3 regions of the Actinoplanes sichuanensis genome follow, and region 2 is predicted to be linked to each of the others. Evidence: riboswitches for the same ligand, from Rfam matches in the RefSeq annotation. Region 2 holds a riboswitch; each other region holds the start of a gene.
The links. A riboswitch is a leader RNA that binds a small molecule or an ion and turns the genes downstream of it on or off. The one in region 2 is predicted to bind ZMP and ZTP.
Positions count from the first base shown of each region.

Region 1 (7,118 bases), 4.3 Mb from region 2:
GACGCCAGAAGGTGCCACCGGCCGGGGCCGCGCCGGCCGCGGCCAGCACCAGGAGCACCGCCACGACCAGGCCGAGGTGGCGGTAACGCCACGGGGGCGGGGTACGGCGTCCGGCGATCCGATCGGGCGGGGCGTCCAGATCCAGCTCGATCAGCGCCACGCCACAACCTTCCTGAGGATCACGCCGGCTCGGCCCGATAGGCCCAGACGACCAGTTCGCCGTACATCGACCGGCAGATCAGTCGCTCCGGGGCGGACTGGCACTCCCCGGTGCCGGCCGGCAACTCGGCGAGCACCCGCGGCCGGGACAGGCGCGGGGCCGCGACCGCGACCATGGTACGCGGATCCGCCCCGATCTCCCGGGTGACCAGCACGTCCCCGTCGGCGGTGGCCCCGCCGAGCGGCCGCCAGCCGGTCAGATCGACGAGCACCCGGCCGGTCGACGGGTCGACCAGCGCGGTCGGTGACTTCGGGCCGTCCGCGTAGGCGATCAACCGTCGCCCGATCGTCTCGATCGACCGCCAGCCGGGCCGGTGCCAGCGCGGGTCGCCGGTGGCCGGGTCGATGGCCCGCACCCCGTCCAGGCCGATCAGGCAGGCGAGCGGGCCACACGCCTGCACCTCGCGGGTGGTGCCGGCCGGCGCGGTCCACAGCGGCCGCAGTGTGGCCGGGTCGAAGGCGGACACCTCGATGCCGGAGGGCCCCGGGTGCCGCAGCAGGATCACTCCCCCGGCCACCAGCGGGTTGTCCGGGTCGTAGTTGGCGGCCGGCACCGGCCGCTGGGCGAGCAGGACGCCGGTCCGCCCGTCGTACAGCTGGGCGAGCAGGTCGTCGCGGACCACCAGCATCCGGGCCGTCTCGCCGGCCGGGCCCGGCACGGCCAGCAGGACCGCGGTCGACGGCACCTCGACCCGCCAACGGGGCCGCCCGGTGTCCCGGTCGAGCGCCTCGACGGCCCCCTCCACCCGGCGGCCGGTGCCGGACGACTGGCTGCGCACGCCGTCGACCGAGAACACCAGCCCGGTGCCCTCGAAGCCGACCACGCTGCGGGTGTTGTGCCATCGCTGGTCGCCGGTCGCCAGGGCGACCGCGGTGGTGCCCGGCTCGGTGCTGCCGGCGCCCCACGGGCGCAGCAGCAGGAGCCCGTCACCCGATCGCAGCCGGTAGACCGGGACCTTCTGGTCGACCCGCCACTGCAGGTCGCCGGACTCCAGATCGTAGGAGGCGAGCACACCGACCGACTGGACCACCAGTTGGCCGGTGCCGGTCACCAGGTACGGGTCACCGGAGCCGATCTCGACCCGGGTCAGCGCATCCAACAGCGGGGGCGGCGGCGGCCCGGACGCGGTGAGCGAGAAGAGGACCATCGCCGCGACCACGGCCGGCACCAGCCAGGACGGCATCGCGCGCCGTCCCGGCCGGTCGTACGTGATCGGCTCACCCCGGTCGTAGCCGAGGTCGATGACCATCGGCCCGCTGACGGTGTCCGCACCCATCCGCCAACGGTAACTTTTGAGTAACGAAGTTGCCCAGTGGCTCAGACCCGGATGTCAGGCTCCGCGAGACGGGACACGAACCCGACCACCTCGCGGGCCACATCCTGCGAGGTGAGGCCGAGCGAGGCGAGGATCTCGGCGCGGGTGCCGTGCGGGTGGAAGCCCACCGGCACGCCGAAGTCACGCAGCGGCGTGGACACACCCGCGTCCCGCAGGGCGCTCGCCACCGCGTCGCCGACACCGCCGGCCCGCACCCCGTCCTCCAGCGTCACGACCGCCCAGTGCTGGGCGGCCAGGCCGGTCAGCTCGATCGGCACCGGACGGACCCAGCGGGGGTCGACGACGGTCACCCCGTACCCCTGCTCGGTGATCTTCTCCGCCGCCTCCAGGGCGAGGCCGACGAACGAACCCACCGCGACCAGCAGGATGTCCTGGGTTTCGCCCTCGCGGAGCACGTCCACCTGGCCGACCCGGCGGATCGCCGGGGTGTCCGGCGCGACCGCGCCGGTCGGGAAGCGCACGATCGTCGGCCCGTCCTCGACCGCGACCGCCTCGCGCAACTCCTCACGCAGCGTCGCCGAGTCACGCGGCGCGGCGATCCGCAGCCCCGGCACCACACCGAAGACGCTCATGTCCCACATGCCGTAGTGACTCGGCCCGTCCGGCCCGGTGATCCCGGCCCGGTCCAGCACGAAGGTCACCGGCAGGTTGTGCATCGCCACGTCCAGCAGGACCTGGTCGAAAGCCCGGTTCAGGAAGGTGGCGTAGACCGCGACCACCGGGTGCAGGCCGCCCATCGCGAGACCGGCCGCCGACGTCGCGGCGTGCTGCTCGGCGATGCCCACGTCGTAGGTGCGCTCCGGATACTTCTTGGCCAGCTCGGCGATGCCGGTCGGCTCGGCCATCGCGGCCGTGATGCCCACCACGTCCAGCCGCTCGTCGGCGATCCGGACCAGCTCGTCGGCGAAGACCGCGGTCCACTTCAGCGACGGCTTGGCGGTCAGCGCGCCGGTCTGCGGGTCGAACGCGCCCGGGCCGTGCAGGCAGTCCGCCTCGTCCTGCTCGGCCGGCCGGTAGCCGTAGCCCTTGCGGGTCACCGCGTGCACGATGACGGGCGCGTTGAAGCCCTTGGCCCGCCGCAGCGCCGACTCCATGGCCTGCTGGTCGTGACCGTCCACCGGCCCGATGTATTTCAGGCCGAGGTCCTCGAACATCGGCTGCGGGCTGACCGCGTCCTTGATGCCCTTCTTGACCGCGTGCAGCACCTCGAAGACCGGCTTGCCCACCACCGGGGTCTGGCCCAGCGCGTCCTTGACCAGGTCGAGCACCTTCTCGTAACCCGGGTTGAGGCGCAGCGTGGACAGGTGGTCGGCGAGACCGCCGATGGTCGGCGCATACGAGCGACCGTTGTCGTTGACCACGATCACCAGACGGTTGCGCGTGGCCGCGATGTTGTTGAGCGCCTCCCAGCACATGCCACCGGTCAGCGCGCCGTCACCGACGACCGCGACCACGTGACGGTCCTCACCGCGCAGTGCGAACGCCTTGGCCAGACCGTCGGCGTAGGACAGGGCGGTGGAGGCGTGCGAATTCTCGATCAGGTCGTGCTCGCTCTCCGCCTGGCTCGGGTAGCCGGTGAGGCCACCACGCTGGCGGAGCAGATCGAAGCCGTCCTGCCGGCCGGTCACGATCTTGTGGACATACGACTGGTGGCCGGTGTCGAAGAGGATCTTGTCGCGCGGGGAGTCGAAGACCCGGTGCATGGCCAGGGTCATCTCGACCACACCCAGGTTGGGACCGAGGTGGCCCCCGGTCCGCGACACCTTGGCGACGAGGAAGTCACGGATCTCGGCCGCGAGCAGGGTCAGCTGCTCCGCGGTCAGTCGCTTCAGATCACCCGGATTGGTGATGCTGGTCAGCAGGCCGGCCGGGGTCGAGGGGGAGTCGCTCATGGGGGAAGAGTCTATCCGTGTGCCGCCCGGACGCGACTTGAGCGAACGGACCGTCACCATTCCTCCACACAATCGCGACCTCCCCCGACCGGTGTACGGCCACACCCCGGGTGGGCAGCGGGCGAAGCCGTCCGGCATCCTGGAGGGCACGCAGCGACTGGCGGCACAGGGATGGTCGAACCATCGGGGAGCTCGTCACGCGGAGTCGACCGCCTGGGCTCCCGGCTGAGGAGTCACACATGTCCACTGCTCGTCTCCTGCCCGGCGCTCCGGTCGCCGAGGCGGTCCTCGACGACGTCAAGGCCCGGGTCGCCAAGCTGAAGGACCGCGGGATCCGGCCCAGCCTCGCCACCATCCTGGTCGGTGACGACGACGCCTCCGCGGGCTACATCCGGATCAAGCAGAAGCAGGCCGCCGAGCTCGGCTTCGAGTCCCCGCACGAGCACCTCAGCGGCGACGTCACCCAGGCCGACCTACTCAAGGTCATCTCCGCCTACAACGACGACTCCGACGTGCACGGCGTCCTCATCCAGTACCCGATCCCGGCCCACCTGGACTACGACGCGGCCCTGCAGACCCTCGACCCCGACAAGGACGTCGACGGTATGCACCCGCTCAACATGGGCCGCCTCGCCGTCGGCCTGCCCGGCCCGCTGCCCTGCACCCCGGCCGGCATCGAGGCGCTGCTCGCCTTCCACGGCGTCGAGGTCTCCGGCCGCGAGGTGGTCATCCTCGGCCGGGGCGCCACCCTCGGCCGCCCGCTCGCCATGCTCCTCGCCCAGAAACGGCCGACCGCCAACGCCGCGGTCACCGTCGTGCACACCGGCGTCAAGGACTGGCCGCGTTACGCCCAGCGCGCCGACATCCTGATCGCCGCCGTCGGCGTCCCCGGCATCGTCAAGCCGGAACACGTCAAGCCCGGCTCGGTGGTGATCGGTGCCGGCGTCCGCTACGAGGGCCGCCGCCTGCTGCCGGACGTCGAGGAGTCGTGCGCCGAGGTGGCCGGAGCCATCACCCCACGGGTCGGTGGCGTGGGCCCGACGACGGTCGCGATGCTCTTCCGCAACGCGGTGGCCGCCGCCGAAAGGGCCAACCCCTGATTCGGTACGCCGTGGGCCGCCCTCAACCGCAGCCACCCCGCCCCGCCCGCGCTACGCGAGGTGGCTGCCCCTTCCGGGCCGAAACGCGCCCGCCGGGCTGATCCGCCCGTCACCGACCGGCCGACCGGGCTGTCACCGCCCCACCCGGCTCCGAGGCCTCTCGGCGCCGGCTCACCCCAGCAGCTGATCCTCAGGCTGTCACCGCGGCGCGGTGCCAGCCCTGAGCACCGGCCGGGACGTCCCAACTGCGGGGACAGGTCTGAATGCCGGCCGGGAGACCGGCCGCTGGACGTCAGGCCGGGACCAGGTGGGCCACGCATTCGATGTGCTGGGTCATCGGGAAGCAGTCGAACGCCCGTAGCTTCTCCAGGCGCCAGCCCAGCGACACGAACGTCTTCAGGTCGCGGGCCAGGGCCGCCGGATCGCACGCCACATAGGCGATCGCCCGTGGGCGGGCCGCGGCCAGCGCCCGGACCACCCGGGCACCGGCGCCGGACCGGGGCGGGTCGAGCACGACCAGATCGACCGGGCCGGTCACCCGTCGCCGGGCCAGCGCCACGTCGACCCGCGCCTCGACGATCTCGGCCTGCGGGCGGCCGTCGGAGCCGATCAGCCCGGCGAGGTTGGCCCGGGCCGCGGCCACCCCGGTCGGGGACGATTCGACGACGGTGACCCGGCCGCCGGTGCGTTCGGCCACGGCGGCGGCGAACAGACCGGCGCCGCCGTAGAGGTCCCAAGCGATCTCTCCGGCGGCCGGCCGGAGCATCTCCAGCACGGCGTTGACCAGTGTGTCCGCGGCCGACGGGTGGACCTGCCAGAACCCCTGCGGCGGGATCCGCCACGCGCGGCCGGCGGCGAGTTCGATCACCTCGGGCGGGCCGGAGAGCCGAAACAGCGGGCCGCCCTCGGGGGCATCGGTGAGGTCGTCGTCGGGTGCCGGGCCGGCCGATCCGGACGGGCGGCCGAGGACCGCGACGTCGCCGCCGGTGGACGCGACCGCCTGCAGCGCGTCGACATTGGGCCAGTCGTTGGCGAGCACGTCGAGCGCCTGGATGGCGGGGTGCGCGATCCGGCAGCGGTCGATCGGCACCACCTGGTGCGACCGGTGCTGAAGCAGCCCGGGGCGGCCGGCGGCGTCGATCGCGTACCGGATCCGGCTGCGCCATCCGAGCAGTTGCCCCGGGTCGTCACCGGGACGGTCCAGCGGTGGCGGCAGTGCTTCCACCCGTACCAGATGATCGGGGTCGAGGCCGGCCAGCCGGACCAGCTGTTCCCGGACCACCTCGGTCTTCCACCGCAGCTGTGCCTCGCCGGAGGCGTGTTGGAGGTCGCAGCCGCCGCAGCCGCCGGGCCGGGCGTGCGGGCAGGGTGGGGTGACCCGATCCGGCGAGGCCTCGTGGATCTCCACCGCGTCGGCCCGGAGGTAGCCGCGATGGATCTCGGTGATCTCGGCGGTGACGCGTTCGCCGGGCAGCGCGTGCCTGACGAAGACGACCCGGCCGTGCGGGCCGCCGATCCGGGCGACGCAGTGGCCGCCGTGCGCGGGCGCGCCCACGACGACCTCGACCCGGTCACCCTCGACGAGATCCTCGGTGTCGGAAGTGGCGGAAGCGCCGGCGGACGAAGGGGCGACGCTCACGACCGGTCACCGTCCTCGGATTCGAGGCCGCCCTGGGCGCGGGGGCCGCGGGCGGGCGCCTGGCTGAGCACCCGGTCCATCCGGTCGAGGTTGCGGTCCTGGCTGGACCGCAGCTGCCACGGCACGCTGACCACCATCACACCCTGTTCGAAGAGCAGCCGGCCCTTGATCCGCAGGGCGCTCTGGTTGTGCAGCAGGTTCTCCCACCAACGGCCGACCACGTACTCGGGGACGAAGACGGTGACCACGTCGCGGGGTGAGGCGCGGCGGGTGTTCTTCACGAAGTCGATGATCGGCCGGGTGATCTCCCGGTACGGCGAGTCGACCACGGTGAGCGGCACGGGCAGCTGCCGGCGCTCCCATTCGGCCTGGATGCCGCGGGTGTCGTTGTCGTCGACGTTCACGGTGACCGCGGTGAGCGTGTCCGGCCGGGTCGCCTGTGCGTAGGCGAGCGCCCGCAGGGTCGGCTGGTGCACCTTGCTGACCAGCACGATCGCGTGGTTGCGGGAGGGCAGGACGGGCCGCTCGTCGGTCGGTTTGAGCTCTTCGGCGACGCGGGTGTAGTGCCTGTGGATGGCCACCATCAGACCGTAGATGACGATCATGGCGGCGATCGCGATCCACGCGCCGAGCAGGAACTTCGTGATCAGGACGACGATCAGGACGGCGCCGGTGAGCACCATGCCGAAGGTGTTGATCGCCCGGGAGCGGAACATCTGGCGGCGGCGCTGCGGATCCCGCTGGGTACGCAGCAGCCGGTTCCAGTGTCTGATCATGCCGAGCTGGGAGAGCGTGAACGACACGAACACGCCCACGATGTAGAGCTGGATGAGCCGGGTGACCTCGGCCTCGAAGGCCACGATCAGCACGATCGCGGCGACCGCGAGGAAGAGGATGCCGTTGCTGAACGCCAGCCGGTCACCACGGGTGT
Region 1 covers NZ_AP028461.1:10,952,502-10,959,619, reverse strand. Annotated here, with positions in the region: gene Q0Z83_RS50430 (outer membrane protein assembly factor BamB family protein) at 1-160, opposite strand, end outside; gene Q0Z83_RS50425 (outer membrane protein assembly factor BamB family protein) at 180-1,496, opposite strand; gene dxs (1-deoxy-D-xylulose-5-phosphate synthase) at 1,538-3,448, opposite strand; ZMP/ZTP riboswitch at 3,592-3,674, shown strand; gene Q0Z83_RS50415 (bifunctional 5,10-methylenetetrahydrofolate dehydrogenase/5,10-methenyltetrahydrofolate cyclohydrolase) at 3,688-4,548, shown strand; gene Q0Z83_RS50410 (class I SAM-dependent RNA methyltransferase) at 4,841-6,187, opposite strand; gene Q0Z83_RS50405 (APC family permease) at 6,184-7,118, opposite strand, start outside.
Region 1: it holds a riboswitch for ZMP and ZTP, as region 2 does, so the genes downstream of both, Q0Z83_RS50415 (bifunctional 5,10-methylenetetrahydrofolate dehydrogenase/5,10-methenyltetrahydrofolate cyclohydrolase) here and Q0Z83_RS14105 (metallophosphoesterase family protein) in region 2, are expected to answer to the same signal.

Region 2 (7,118 bases):
AGCTGCCCGCCGATCCACGGATGGCCGTCGATCGCGTCGAACATGCCGAGCGCGATGGCCCGGATCGCGTCCTGCGGGGTGGTGTCGGCTTCGTCACCCCGGAGCACGTCGGCGAGGACCGCACCGGTGGCCGCGGCGAGCAGTTCGTCCTTGTTCGCCACGTGCCAGTAGATCGCCCCCGCCCCCGTCTTCAGCCTGGTGGAGAGCGCACGGAAGGTCAGTCCGCTCTCACCGCCGGCGTCGAGCATCTCGATCGCGGTGTCGACGATGCGGTCTCGGGAGAGGGCGTCGTGAGCGGTCCTGGTAGCCATACGACCATCTTGACACGCCTGGAACGACGTTCCACTCTTAGTTTCTGGAACGACGTTCCAGTGAAATTCGAGAAAGGTCCGCATATGAGTGCGATCACCCTGGAGAAGCCGGCCGCCGCCGGATCCCTGCGAGCCGTCTGGCCGGCCATCCTCGGCCTGTCCGTCGTCTTCCTCGTCGAGATGCTCGACAACTCCGTCCTCAACGTCGCCCTGCCGACCATCGCCCGCGAACTGCACGCCTCCGCCACCGACCTGCAGTGGATCACCTCCGGCTACTCCCTGCTGTTCGGCGGCCTGATGATGGCCTTCGGCGCCATCGCCGACCGGTTCGGCACCCGCCGGATGATGCTCCTCGGCCTCGTCCTGTTCGCCCTGGCCAACCTCGCCGTCCTGGTCGTGCACACGCCCGGCCAACTGATCGCGGTCCGCGCCGTCATCGGCATCACCGCCGCCATGACCGCCCCCGGCACCATGGCCCTCTGCTTCCGCCTCTTCGACGCCGAGAACCTGCTGATGCGGGCCACCTCACTGATCACCACCGTCGGCCTCGTCGGCCTCGCCCTCGGCCCCACCGTCGGCGGTCTCGTCCTGCAGGTGCTGCCCTGGCAGACGCTGCTCGTCATGAACGTGCCGATCGCCGTACTCGCCATCCTCTGCATCCGCGGCGGCATCCCGGCCGACGACCCGGCCCAGCGCAACACCTCGCCGCTCGACCTGCCCGGCGCCCTGCTCGGCACCGTCACCATCGTCCTGGCCCTGTGGACCGCCACCCTCGCCGTCGAAGAGGGCTGGAGCAACGCCACCCCGTGGCTGGCCGGCCTCGGCGCCCTCACCGCCGCGATCGTCTTCGTCGTCCACGAACGCCGCACCGCCCACCCGCTGTTCGACTTCGCCCTGATCAAGCGGCCCGCCGTCTCGGCCAGCCTCGCCTACGAGGCGGCCATGGGCCTCGGCATGGCCGTCATCGCCTTCAGCGTCTCCCTGCAACTGCAGCTCGTCTGGGGCTGGACCCCCGCCCAGGCCGCCCTCGGCAACCTCCCGCAGGTCATCGTGATGCTCGCGATCGGCCCGTTCGTCGAGAAGATCGTCACCAGACTGGGCACCCAGCGCGCCGCCCGCATCGGCGCCGCCGCCGTGATCACCGGCCTGCTCGTCTACGCCCTCCTCGGCCGCTACGACTACGCCTGGATCGCGGTCGCCCTCGCGCTCACCGCCGCCGGCATGCGCGTCGTCGCCACCATCGCGGGTGTCACCGTCATGCGCGGCCTGCCCGAGGACCAGACCTCCACCGGCGCCGCCCTCAGCGACACCAGCCAGGAGGTCGCCGCCAGCATCGGCATGGCCGTCACCGGCACCATCGTGGCCGCCGCCCTCACCGGCTCCCTCGCCGACCTCACCAGCGGTACGGCCTCCGCCCACGCCTTCGAGAACGCCGTCACCACCGCGACGCTGGTCCTGACCGCCGTCTGCGCCGCCCTGGTCACCTGGGCCGCCCGCCGTGCCCGCGCCTGACCACCGCCACCGCGGCGACCACCGGCCATCACCGGCGGTCGCCGCGGTGCCCGCGGTCTACTCCTCGGCGCTCACGTCCCGCCCCGACCCGGTGTCGACCAGGTAGACCTGCTCACCCGCACGCGGATCGCGCGCGTGCAACGTGTGGAACACCGGCGAGAACGGCCCGCCCAGGTCCACGACCGTCGCGCCCGCGCCGAGCACCCCGCGCACCAGATGCGGCGGCGCGGTCAGATCGATCCGGGTGACCACACCCGGGGTCACCCACACCGGGATCCCGCTCAGGAACCCGGACAACTGCGAGTGGTAGTGACCGCACAGCACCGCCCGCACATCACTGCCGGCCAGCACCTCGGCCAGCCGCTCGCCGTTCTGCAGATTCACCCGCGCCATCGACGGCGACGCGCCGGTGACGATCGGCGGATGGTGCAGGGCCACGACCGAACCGGCCGGTGCCGGTCGCTCCAACAGCCCACCCAGCCAGGCCAGCTGCTCCTCGTCGACGAACCCGTGCACCGAACCGGGGACCAGACTGTCCAGCGTGATGATCCGCAGCCCGGACACCGCACTGACGGCCGCCCGCTGCGGACCCGGCGACCCGAGATCCGCCCCGTCCGGCCCGAGATGGGCACTGCCGAACACTTTCGCGAACGGCTCCCGGGCGTCATGGTTACCCGTCGTGTAGACGTGCGGGATCCCGCGCTCCCGGGCGAACGCGCCGACCCGCCGCAACACGGCGGCACATCCCTCGGCCGAGCCGTCGTCGGCGATGTCCCCGGTGACCAGCACCAGGTCGAGGTCGGGCACGAACCGCGCGTCATGCAGGATCCGGTCGAGCGCCCCGGCCGCGTCGACCCCGTCCTCGTCGAAACCGGACCCGGTCACGTGCGGGTCGGACAGATGCAGAATGCGGTGGGTGGCCATGGGCAGCTCCTCATCCGGTGTCGGACGAGCACCCAGGCGGTCGATGCCCTTGACGTCACTCCCCGGTGGTGTCCCACCCGCGCCAGTCGTGTGCGACCAGGCTACCGCCGCCGCGCCGTCTGGTCCGCCCGGTCCGGATGAGGTCCCGCGCGACCGGCTCGCGCGCCGTGCGATCCGGCTGCTGCGGCCGCCGGTCACTGGCGGCGGCTGATCGCGGCCTCCAGCCGTAACCCGGAGCCGATCACCACGAGCATCCCGGCGAAGAAATACCCCTTCGCGGGGGTGGCGTCGGTGGCCAGGCCGACCAGGGTGATCAACAGCCCGGTGACGATCGCCATGGTGCCGGCGATGCGGGCGGTGTCGGCGCGTCGTTCTACCTTTTTCACCCGGCGAGACGGTACAGGGTGAGGGCGGCCAGTGAGGGGGCGTCGACGATCTCCCCGCGCCGGATCATCGCGGTCACCTCGTCGTCGGTGAACGCCCGATGGATCATGTCCTGCTCGCTCGCCTCCCGATCGGGTTCCCCTTCGGCCAGCCCGGTCGCCAGGTAGACGTCGAAGCCCTGCGTGCAGTACCCGTACGCCTCGAAGAGATGTCCGAGATGGACCATCGCCTCGGCCCGCAGCCCGGTCTCCTCGGCGAGTTCCCGCCGGGCCAGCGCGGCCTGCTCCCCTCCGGCCCCGGCACCCCAACTGCCCTGCGGAAACTCCCAGGCCCGCCGCCCGACCGGATACCGGAACTGCTCCACCAACCAGAACCCGCGCTCCCACCGGGGCAGCACCAGCGCGAAATCCGGCTTCTCGACCACCCCGTAGATCCCCGGACTGCCGTCCGGCCGACGGACCTCGTCCTCCCGTACCGTCATCCACGGATTCTGATAGACGACGCGACTGCTCACCTGCTCCATGGAGGTCTCCGATGCTGTTGACGATCTCCGGATCGAGTTGTTCGGGAAAGACGACCACGGTCCGTGCCTGCGGACCGATCGACGGCCTGGTGTGGCACGACTTCGACGAGATCGGCGTGCCGTCCGATGCGGACCTCGTGTGGCGCCAACGCAGTCTGGAGGCTTGGATCCGGCGCGCGCTGCGCTACCAGGACGACGGCCTCGACATGCTGCTCACCGGCCAGTCGCCGCTCGGCGAGGTGCTCGCCTGCCCGTCCGCGCCGGCCCTGGACGGCATCGCCGCCTGCCTGCTCGACGTCGACGACGAGGTGCGACGGCAGCGCCTCACCCGACGTGACCCCGGCCGGTGGGACGCCAGGGCCACCGAGAGGTTCATCGGTTGGGCGCAATGGCAACGCGGCCATGCCGCCGACCCCTCGCACCGACCGGAAGCGATCATGAACGGCGCATGGGACCAGATGCGCTGGACGCTTCCGGACAGCTGGTCGGTTCCGGTCATCGACACCACCGGCCGAACCGTTGCGCAATCCGCCGCCGAGGTGCGCCGCTGGATCGACCGGCACCGTCAGCCCGCGAACCAGGACATCGCCTGACCGTGCCCGCGGGCCCAGGCCAGCGGCACCCCGTCCAGGGCGACCACATTGTGCAGCGTGTCGTCCGGGGCCGGCGGCAGATCCCCGAACGGCACCACACCCGGCGCCTCGACCGAGATCCGGTGCCCGGGCAGTGTCTGGACCAGCTCCTCGAACGCCTGCCGACGATCGTCCGGGACCTGGTACAGCACCGACGTATGGAAGATCACCAGGGTCGCCCCGGCCGGCGCCTGCGCCACCAGGGCCGGCAGGTCGTCGACCAGATCGCCACGGATCAGGTGCGGCGGATCGGCGGCGGCGATCGCAGCGGCCGTCGTCAATCGCGCCCGGCGATGCTCGTGCTCCGGCCAGATCAACGCGTCCAGCCACGCGACATCATCGGAATCGGTCACCCGCAGCGGGTTGAGATCCAGGCCGGCCCGCCACACCACCTCCGGCAACCGGTCCGGCGCCTCGACTCCGGTCAGATCGCACTCCAGGACCGGACCGCCGGTCCCGAGCCGCCGGTCACCGTAACGGTAGGAATACCGATCGGGATAAAGCCCCAGCCCGGCCGACGCGCCGACCTCCAGCAGGGCGAGCGGTTGCGGCAACCTCAGCAGTACGGGCAGGAGCACCGCACATCGACCCGGCTCGTTCGTCTGAGTCGCCCGGCCACGCAGGTTCGGTGCGATCTCCGCCCAGCGCGCCACCGTGAAGTCACGGAAGGCGGCCGGATCGTCGACCGGTCCACCGAGCAGCCGCACCACCCCGAACAGCAGGTTCGGCTGACGCTTGGCCTCCGGAACCGTCTCCAGCAACTCGTGGATCGTCGCGTCACCGGCGACAGCCCGCGACAGGCGCTCATAGATGGGGGAGACCCCGTGGGCCTCCCGGGCGGCGAACTCGGCATAGGTCTCAGCGGTCGTCACTCCCACGATCTTGGCACAGCCGATCCCGGCGGAACCGAGGCGGTGGTGCGCGCCCGTCATCCAACGTGACGACAGATTGATCGCGCGGCGAGATGCCCGATCGGGGTACGTCCGGAGGCAGTCGCACATATTCGGCGGTGTCACGACCCTACCGTCCGCTGCACTACCAGGTATGACGTTTACGCGTACCATCATCGGTTTTGTCTCGGCCGTTGTCGTCGGCGCCGCGGCGACGCCCGCGGTGGCCGTCCCGCCGCCCGGTGAGATCGAACTCCGCTACCAGGGCGACCTCGCCGATGCCACGCATGTGGCCGACAGCAGCGGCAAGGGTCTGCACGGCGCCATCCTCACCGGCGGTGGTGGCACCGTCTCGTCGGTGACCGGTCCGGACGGCGACCACTTCCTGCGGTTCCCCGGCGGCAGCTGTGTCGTCGTCCCGTGCCCGCAGGGGATCGTGCGGCCCGCGAACACCGTGACGCTCACGCCGGGTGACGGCCGGTTCGTGATCAGCGCCGACATCCGACTCACCGAACCGCCGTCGGCGGCCGCCGGCATGAACGTCTTCCAGTTCGGGGCGGCCGGCGCCGGGGTCAGCCAGTGGAAGATGCAGGTCGACTCCGGCACGCCGTCCTGCCGCTGGTCCGACGGCTCCGAGTTCGTGCTGCTCCCGGCAGATCTGAAGCTCGACGTCGGCCGCTGGTACCGGGTCATGTGCATCCGCCTGTCGCCGGTGCTGTTCCAGATCCGCGTCCACGATCCGGTCACCGGCCGACAGTTGCTGCCGCCCGCCCAGCGGACCGGGAGGCTGCAGGACATCCTGCCCAGCGGCGCCGTGGTGATCGGCGGAAAACGGATCAGCGCCACCCAGAGTGACATCGATACCGACCAGTTCCACGGCGACCTCGACAACATCGAATTCGGCCGCCGCGAGGACTGACGGCTCGTCGCCGGAGGCTTCTAGGCCGCCTGGTGGGTGATCTGCTCCCGGGCGGTCAGGGGCCTGTTCAGGGTGTGGACGACCACGGTCGCGACGGCGGTCACCGCGGCCAGGGCCAGCCATGGCACGGCCGGGCCGCGGGCGTACAGCGTGGTGAAGAACGCCGGCGCCAGGATGCTCGCGAAGGCGAAACAGTACTGGTAGACGGCCAGATACCGATCCCGCTGCGCGGGTGGCGCGGCCGCCGCGGAGAGGGTGTTCGACAGCGGCGCGTGGATCAGGTCGGCGGCGGCGAAGAAGATCAACCCCACCAGGAGGTACGGGACCAGCGCCGCCCCCGGCACGCGGATCGCCGCCGCGTACAGCAGCGCCCACACCACCCACAGCAGACCGGCCAGCGCCAGCCCTCGCGGCCGGGACAGCGGCCGGACCAGCCGGACCGCGAGCGCCTGCCCGGAGGCGAGCAGCACCGTGTTGGCCGCGAGCAGCGGCCCGACCAGCCAGTCCGGGGTGGGCAGCGCCTCGATCAGGTAGACCGGCAGTGCCACCCCGATGAACACGCTGCACAGCGCGAAGATCGTGTTCACCGCGATCAGCAGCAGGTAGGGCCGGTCGCGAAGCATCTCCCGGTAACCACCGACCGCCGGGCCCGCCGGCAGGGCCGCCCGGTCGCGGGGCGCCAGCAGGAGAAGCACCCCCGAGAGCAGGAAGCTCGCCGCGTTGAACCACACCACCGGCTGATACCAGCCGTACGCCACGACCAGTCCGCCGAGCAGCGTGCCGGCACCCATCGACGCCATCTGGATCATGCCGGTGAGCGCGTAGCGCCGGTCGGTGGCCGACCGGTCCTCCTCCGGCTCGGCCAGGCCGGCGACCACCGAGAAGAACGACGACCAGAACAGCCGCTGCCCGATCGCCGCGAGCATCGCCACGGCCAGGACTCCGGCCGCGGTGTCCGCCCACGCATACCCCGCGAAGGCCACCGCCTGCACCACCTGCGCCAGGATCACCCGGTCGATCGGC
Region 2 covers NZ_AP028461.1:3,138,137-3,145,254, forward strand. Annotated here, with positions in the region: gene Q0Z83_RS14095 (TetR family transcriptional regulator) at 1-311, opposite strand, end outside; gene Q0Z83_RS14100 (MFS transporter) at 396-1,823, shown strand; gene Q0Z83_RS14105 (metallophosphoesterase family protein) at 1,881-2,747, opposite strand; ZMP/ZTP riboswitch at 2,771-2,847, opposite strand; gene Q0Z83_RS14110 (hypothetical protein) at 2,942-3,133, opposite strand; gene Q0Z83_RS14115 (NUDIX hydrolase) at 3,130-3,612, opposite strand; gene Q0Z83_RS14120 (hypothetical protein) at 3,666-4,247, shown strand; gene Q0Z83_RS14125 (DUF2332 domain-containing protein) at 4,220-5,164, opposite strand; gene Q0Z83_RS14130 (hypothetical protein) at 5,331-6,095, shown strand; gene Q0Z83_RS14135 (MFS transporter) at 6,116-7,118, opposite strand, start outside.

Region 3 (7,118 bases), 5.9 Mb from region 2:
CGCCGACAATGTAGCGGGGCTCAAGCACACCGCCGAAGCTGTGGCATTCACACATTAACTCCGCGACGCCCTTGAGGTTGTCGTGCAGGTGTGTGGATGGGTAGGGGAGCGTCGTATGGCGGGTGAAGCGGCGGAGTGATCCAGCCGTGGACGCCATACGAGTGAGAATGCAGGCATGAGTAGCGAATGAAGGGTGAGAACCCCTTCCGCCGGATGACCAAGGGTTCCAGGGCCAGGCTAATCCGCCCTGGGTGAGTCGGGGCCTAAGGCGAGGCCGAGAGGCGTAGTCGATGGATAACGGGTTGATATTCCCGTACCCGCAAAGAAGCGCCCAAGACGAACCCATCTGTACTAACTACGCAAAGCCGGCGAGGACTTCGGTCTGAGTCGGTGGAGTCTAGGACCTTGGGTGGTAGTAGTTTAGCGATGGGGTGACGCAGGAAGGTAGATGATCCCGGCCGGTGGTTGTGCCGGGGTAAGCGTGTAGGCCGTGCCGTAGGCAAATCCGCGGTGCATGTAGGCTGAGACGTGATGCCGAGCCGTTCTGGTGAAGTCATTGATCCTATGCTGCCGAGAAAAGCCTCTAGCGATGTTTCGAGCGGCCCGTACCCGAAACCGACACAGGTGGTCAGGTAGAGAATACCGAGGCGACGGGTGAACTGTGGTTAAGGAACTCGGCAAATTGCCCCCGTAACTTAGGGAGAAGGGGGGCCGGACGCGTGAAGCCCCTTGCGGGTGGAGCGTGGTATGGCCGCAGAGAGCAGGGGGAAGCGACTGTTTACTAAAAACACAGGTCCATGCCAAGTCGTAAGACGATGTATATGGACTGACGCCTGCCCGGTGCTGGAACGTTAAGGGGACCTGTTAGCTCTTCGGGGCGAAGCGGAGAACTTAAGCGCCAGTAAACGGCGGTGGTAACTATAACCATCCTAAGGTAGCGAAATTCCTTGTCGGGTAAGTTCCGACCTGCACGAATGGCGTAACGACTTCCCCACTGTCTCAACCACAGGCCCGGCGAAATTGCAGTACGAGTAAAGATGCTCGTTACGCGCGGCAGGACGGAAAGACCCCGGGACCTTTACTATAGCTTGACATTGGTATCCGAATTTAATTGTGTAGGATAGGTGGGAGCCGGTGAAGCTCGGACGCCAGTTCGGGTGGAGGCATTGTTGAAATACCACTCTGTTGGGTTTGGGTATCTAACTTGCGGCCCTGATCGGGTCGAGGGACAGTGTCTGGTGGGTAGTTTAACTGGGGCGGTTGCCTCCTAAAGGGTAACGGAGGCGCCCAAAGGTTCCCTCAGCCTGGTTGGCAATCAGGTGTTGAGTGTAAGTGCACAAGGGAGCTTGACTGTGAGACTGACGGGTCGAGCAGGGACGAAAGTCGGGACTAGTGATCCGGCACTTGCGTGTGGAAGCGGTGTCGCTCAACGGATAAAAGGTACCCCGGGGATAACAGGCTGATCTTCCCCAAGAGTCCATATCGACGGGATGGTTTGGCACCTCGATGTCGGCTCGTCGCATCCTGGGGCTGTAGCAGGTCCCAAGGGTTGGGCTGTTCGCCCATTAAAGCGGTACGCGAGCTGGGTTTAGAACGTCGTGAGACAGTTCGGTCCCTATCCGCCGTGCGCGTTGGATACTTGAGAAGGGCTGTCCCTAGTACGAGAGGACCGGGACGGACGAACCTCTGGTGTGCCAGTTGTTCCGCCAGGAGCATGGCTGGTTGGCTACGTTCGGAAGGGATAACCGCTGAAAGCATCTAAGCGGGAAGCTCGCTTCGAGATGAGGTATCCCACCACCTTGAGTGGGTAAGGCTCCCAATAGACTATTGGGTTGATAGGCCGGAGATGTAAGCACGGTAACGTGTTGAGTTGACCGGTACTAATAGGCCGAGGGCTTAACCACCCTATACATTGCGCTTGCGTCCACTGTGTGATTCACAGCAAACGAACGACCACCCTGAGGCTTGAGAGAGTCTGAAGGTTGCTGGTTGTACGTGAAGCTGATGGCTGTTTCGGTGGTCATAGCGGAGGGGAAACGCCCGGTTACATTCCGAACCCGGTAGCTAAGCCCTCCAGCGCCGATGGTACTGCACTCGGGAGGGTGTGGGAGAGTAGGACGCCGCCGGACTCATCGTATGGAAAGGCCCACCCGGAAACGGGTGGGCCTTTTCTTTGTCTCCATCCACTAGAGTGCTTCGCACCTACGTCGATGGAGAGAACCGTGCTCGTGTACCGGTCTTTGCCGAAGACCGCCGGCCTTCTGGTGGCCGCGTTCGCCCTGATCGCCGCCAGTGCATTCATGGCTTGGGCGAGCCGGCCCGGTCCATCCTTCAACGTGGTCCTCTTCGTGATCGGTGCCTTCGGGGTGCTGTTCTTCGGGTTCGGGGCGGTGCGGGTGGGACAGCAGTTGTTCCGGCGTGACCCGGTCGTCGAGGTGTCCACCGAGGGAGTGCGTGACGTTCGCCTGTCTTCGCAGGTCATTCCGTGGCACGTGGTACGCGGGGTGGAACAGTTGGTCGTACAGCGGCAGTGGTTTGTCGTGGTGTTGATCGACGAGGGTTTTGAGAAGCAGTATCTGACCGGCGGCAAACGGATGCTGCAGCAGGTCAACCGGCAGATCGGGTTCCTTGGCGTCAATATCGCCGTGGGCGGGCTGATGGTGTCCGTCGACGAATTGCAGCAGGCCATCGTCAAGTACTGGCAGGAGGCGACGTCCGGCCCCGCCTGGCATGAAGACCGGCGGTGAGCAGCATCGCAATGGGGTGCGGGCGCCCGGTCGGGCGCCGGTATGCTGAGGGTGGGCCGTGACTGGCGCGTTCGGATGGTTGACCATCGTGGAGCGGCTCCGTCGACATGACGTATGCCGTGCGCCTGGGCCTCTTCGCTACGTGATAGGGAGGTCCCATGCCTGAGTTGAACGCCGAGTCCATCGCTTTCCGCTCCGCCCTCGACGTGGTCCGTTCCGTCGAGCCGCGCATCGCCGACGCGATCGCGCAGGAGCTGACCGACCAGCGCGAGTCGCTGAAGCTGATCGCGAGTGAGAACTACGCTTCCCCGGCGGTTCTGCTCGCCATGGGTAACTGGCTCTCCGACAAGTATGCGGAGGGCACCGTCGGCCGCCGGTTCTACGCCGGCTGCCAGAACGTCGACATCGTCGAGTCGGTCGCGGCCGAGCATGCCAAGGCTCTGTTCGGTGCGCCTTACGCGTACGTCCAGCCGCACTCCGGGATCGACGCGAACCTGGTCGCCTACTGGGCCATCCTCGCCGACCGGGTCGAGGTGCCGTATCTCAAGAAGTTCGAGAGGCGGCAGATCAACGACCTCACCGACGCCGAGTGGGCCGAGCTGCGGCAGGCGTTCGGCAACCAGCGTCTGCTCGGCATGTCGCTGGACGCCGGTGGGCACCTGACCCACGGCTTCCGCCCGAACATCTCCGGCAAGATGTTCGACCAGCGCAGCTACGGGGTGGACCCGGCGACCGGTCAGATCGACTACGCGGCCCTCCTGGAGAGTGCCAAGGAGTTCAAGCCCGCGGTGATCGTGGGTGGCTATTCGGCGTACCCCCGGAAAGTGAACTTCGCGAAGATGCGCGAGATCGCCGACGAGGTGGGCGCGACCTTCATGGTCGACATGGCGCACTTCGCCGGCCTGGTCGCGGGCGGCGTGTTCACCGGCGACTACAACCCGATCCCGCACGCGCACATCGTCACCACCACGACCCACAAGAGCCTGCGTGGCCCGCGCGGTGGCGCCGTCTTCTGCCAGCCGGAGCTCGCCTCCCAGGTCGACCGCGGCTGTCCGATGGTGCTCGGTGGCCCGCTGCCGCACGTGATGGCGGCGAAGGCGATCGCGTTCGCCGAGGCCCGTCGGCCGGAGTTCTCGACCTACGCCCAGCAGATCGTGACGAACAGCCAGGCGCTGGCCGAGGGCCTGCTGAAGCGTGGTGTGCAGCTGGTCTCCGGCGGCACCGACAACCACCTGGTGCTGCTCGACGTGCACCCGTTCGGGATCACCGGCCGCCAGGCCGAGCAGGCCCTGCTCGACAGCGGCATCGTGACGAACCGTAACGCGATCCCGAACGACCCGAACGGCGCCTGGTACACCTCCGGCATCCGGGTCGGGACTCCGGCCCTGACCAGCCGCGGCCTCGGCGTCGCCGAGATGGACCAGATCGCCGACCTGATCCACACCGTGCTCGCGGCCACCTCGCCGGCCGAGGGTTCGAAGGCGAAGTTCAACCTGGACCCGTCGCTCGCCGACCGGATCAGCAAGCAGGCCACCGAGCTGCTGTCGCCGTTCCCGCTCTACCCGTCCGTCTCGTTGGCCTGACCCACCCGCCCTCGGCTGGTCTTCAGGGCTGTCTCGGTAGCCGCGAGACAGCCCTGGAGGCCGGCCGGGGGTTTTCGGTTTCTGGGCCGCCTTGACTGAACGGTGAAGTCAGGGGGTGCGGGGTGGGAGCCGGTGGACGATTACCTCGTGGAGGGCTCCGGCGGTGATGTCCGCGGTCATGTATGTGTGGTCGGGCTGGCGCCGGCGGTCGGTGGGTGAACCGGGGTTGAGCAGGCGCAGGCCGGTCGGGGCGGTGGTGTCCCACGGGATGTGCGAGTGGCCGAAGACGAGCACGTCAGTGTCGGGGAACCTGGCCGCGCAGCGTTTCTCGCGGCCGGCCGCCGGGCCGGTTTCGTGGATCACCGCTAGGCGGACACCGTCGAGGTCGGCTCGGGCTATCTCCGGGAGTCGGGCCCGCAACTCCGGACCGTCGTTGTTGCCGTAGCAGCCGATCAGGCGGGCGGCGCGTGTCTCGAGCCGGTCGAGCAGGCTGCCGTCGACCCAGTCGCCGGCATGGATGACCACGTCGGCCCGGTCGATCGCCGACCACAGTTCGGCGGGGAGGTCGCGGGCACGTTTCGGTAAGTGCGTGTCGCTGAGCAGAACGAGCCGCATGCTTTCCATCCTAATTGCCCGTTCAGGCGGCTCCTGGGTGTTCCTTCGTGCCCTGCCGGAACCGGTTCGAACGAGTGGTCATCGGGATCCGTCGAGATCACGTCGTCAACAGCACGGGCGGGACGGCGACCGTTCTGTCCTACGCCGGCAACTTTCCGTGACCTCCGGTTGACAGCCCGCTGACCTGAGCGTCTACTCCAAGGCAACGGTCTTCCTCGATGTCTTGGAGGGGGAATGCGCAGGTTCGTCGTGGCCGCGAGTGGTCTGCTACTGGTTTTCGCCGGTGCCGCGTGCAATCGCGGCACCGGTGAGCCCGTGGTCGGGCTGATCACCAAGACCGACACCAATCCCTTCTTCGTGACCATGAAGGTGGGCGCGCAGAGTGCGGCCGCCACCGCCGGGGTCGACCTGCAGACTTTCGCCGGGAAGGTGGACGGCGACAACGAGGCACAGGTGTTGGCGATCGAGAACCTGATCTCGTTCGGTGCCGTGGGCTTCATGATCACCCCGAACGACTCGAAGGCGATCGTGCCCGCGATCGACCGGGCACACGAGGCCGGGATGCTGGTCATCGCACTGGACACGCCGGTCGAGCCGGCCGAGGCCGCGGACGCCACGTTCGCCACCGACAACTACGAGGCCGGGCGTCTGATCGGGCAGTGGGCGAAGGCGAAGTTCGCCACCGAGGGTAAGGACGCCCGGATCGCGATGCTCGACCTCAACGCCAATCAGGTGTCTGTGGACGTACAACGTGATCAGGGTTTTCTTGAAGGTTTTGGCATCGACGTCGCCGACAAGGGGCGGATCGGGGATGAGAGTGACCCGCGGATCGCCGGGCACGACGTCACTGACGGCAACGAAGAGGGCGGGCGGACCGCCATGGAGAACCTGCTCCAGAAGGACCCGTCGATCAACCTGGTCTACACCATCAACGAGCCCGCGGCGGCCGGGGCCTACCAGGCGCTGAAGGCGGCCGGGCGGGAGCGTGAGGTCACCATCGTCTCGGTCGACGGTGGTTGTCCCGGTGTCGACAACGTCGCCGGCGGGGTGATCGGCGCGACGTCGATGCAGTTCCCGATCAAGATGGCCGAGCTCGGCGTCGCCGCCATCGCGGAGTACGCCAAGACCGGTGTGAAACCACAGAACACCGCCGGCAAGGACTTCGTCGACACCGGCGTGCAACTGATCACCGACCAACCGCAGGCCGGCGTGGAGGCGAAGGACTCCGCGTGGGGCAAACAGAACTGCTGGGGGTGAGATGACCGCCACCGCTGATTTCGAGGTACGGCGGCACGACTCGTTCGGGCTGCGACTGCAACACCTACTGCACGGCAACCCGGTCCTCGGGCCGCTCGCCGTGCTGGTCGTGGCGATCGTGGCGTTCTCGATCGTCAACGCCCGGTTCTTCTCGGCCGCGAACCTGTCGCTGGTGCTGCTGCAGGTCACCGTGATCGCGACGCTGGCGCTCGGGCAGACCCTGATCATCCTGACCGCCGGCATCGACCTGTCGGCCGGGGCGATCGCGGTGTTCTCGTCGATCCTGATGGCGCTCTTCGCGACCGACGCGGGGGTGCCGGCGCCGCTCGCGCTGCTGCTCGGGTTCGCCTGCGGCACGGCGATGGGTGCGATCAACGGATTTCTGGTGACCCGGATCAAACTGCCGCCGTTCATCGTCACGCTCGGCACGCTGACCATCTTCTTCTCGCTGAACTCGGTGGTCAGCAACAGCGAGACGGTCCGCGGCGCGGACATGCCGGGCCTGATGACGTGGACCGGTGAGGCGATCCCGATCGGGGACTTCCGGCTCAGCTACGGGTCGATCATCATGCTGCTCCTGTTCGGGTTCTTCGCCTACGCGCTGAGCTGGACGGCCTGGGGCAAGCACGTCTACGCGACAGGTGACGACGTGGAGGCGGCCCGGCTCGCCGGCATCCGGACCGGGCGGGTGCTGTTCTCGGTCTACACCACGGCCGGACTGCTCTATGCGGTGGCCGGCTGGATCCTGATCGGGCGGCTCGCCTCGGCCAGCCCGAACGTCGGCACCGAATACAACCTCGACTCGATCACCGCGGTCGTGCTCGGCGGCACCAGCCTGTTCGGTGGTCGCGGCGGGGTGATCGGCACGCTGATCGGGGCGCTGATCGTCGGGGTCTTCCGCAACGGCCTGCAACTG
Region 3 covers NZ_AP028461.1:9,020,245-9,027,362, reverse strand. Annotated here, with positions in the region: rRNA gene Q0Z83_RS41470 (23S ribosomal RNA) at 1-1,904, shown strand, start outside; rRNA gene rrf (5S ribosomal RNA) at 2,013-2,129, shown strand; gene Q0Z83_RS41460 (STM3941 family protein) at 2,223-2,747, shown strand; ZMP/ZTP riboswitch at 2,796-2,885, shown strand; gene Q0Z83_RS41455 (glycine hydroxymethyltransferase) at 2,906-4,330, shown strand; gene Q0Z83_RS41450 (metallophosphoesterase family protein) at 4,439-4,945, opposite strand; gene Q0Z83_RS41445 (sugar ABC transporter substrate-binding protein) at 5,180-6,202, shown strand; gene Q0Z83_RS41440 (ABC transporter permease) at 6,204-7,118, shown strand, end outside.
Region 3: it holds a riboswitch for ZMP and ZTP, as region 2 does, so the genes downstream of both, Q0Z83_RS41455 (glycine hydroxymethyltransferase) here and Q0Z83_RS14105 (metallophosphoesterase family protein) in region 2, are expected to answer to the same signal.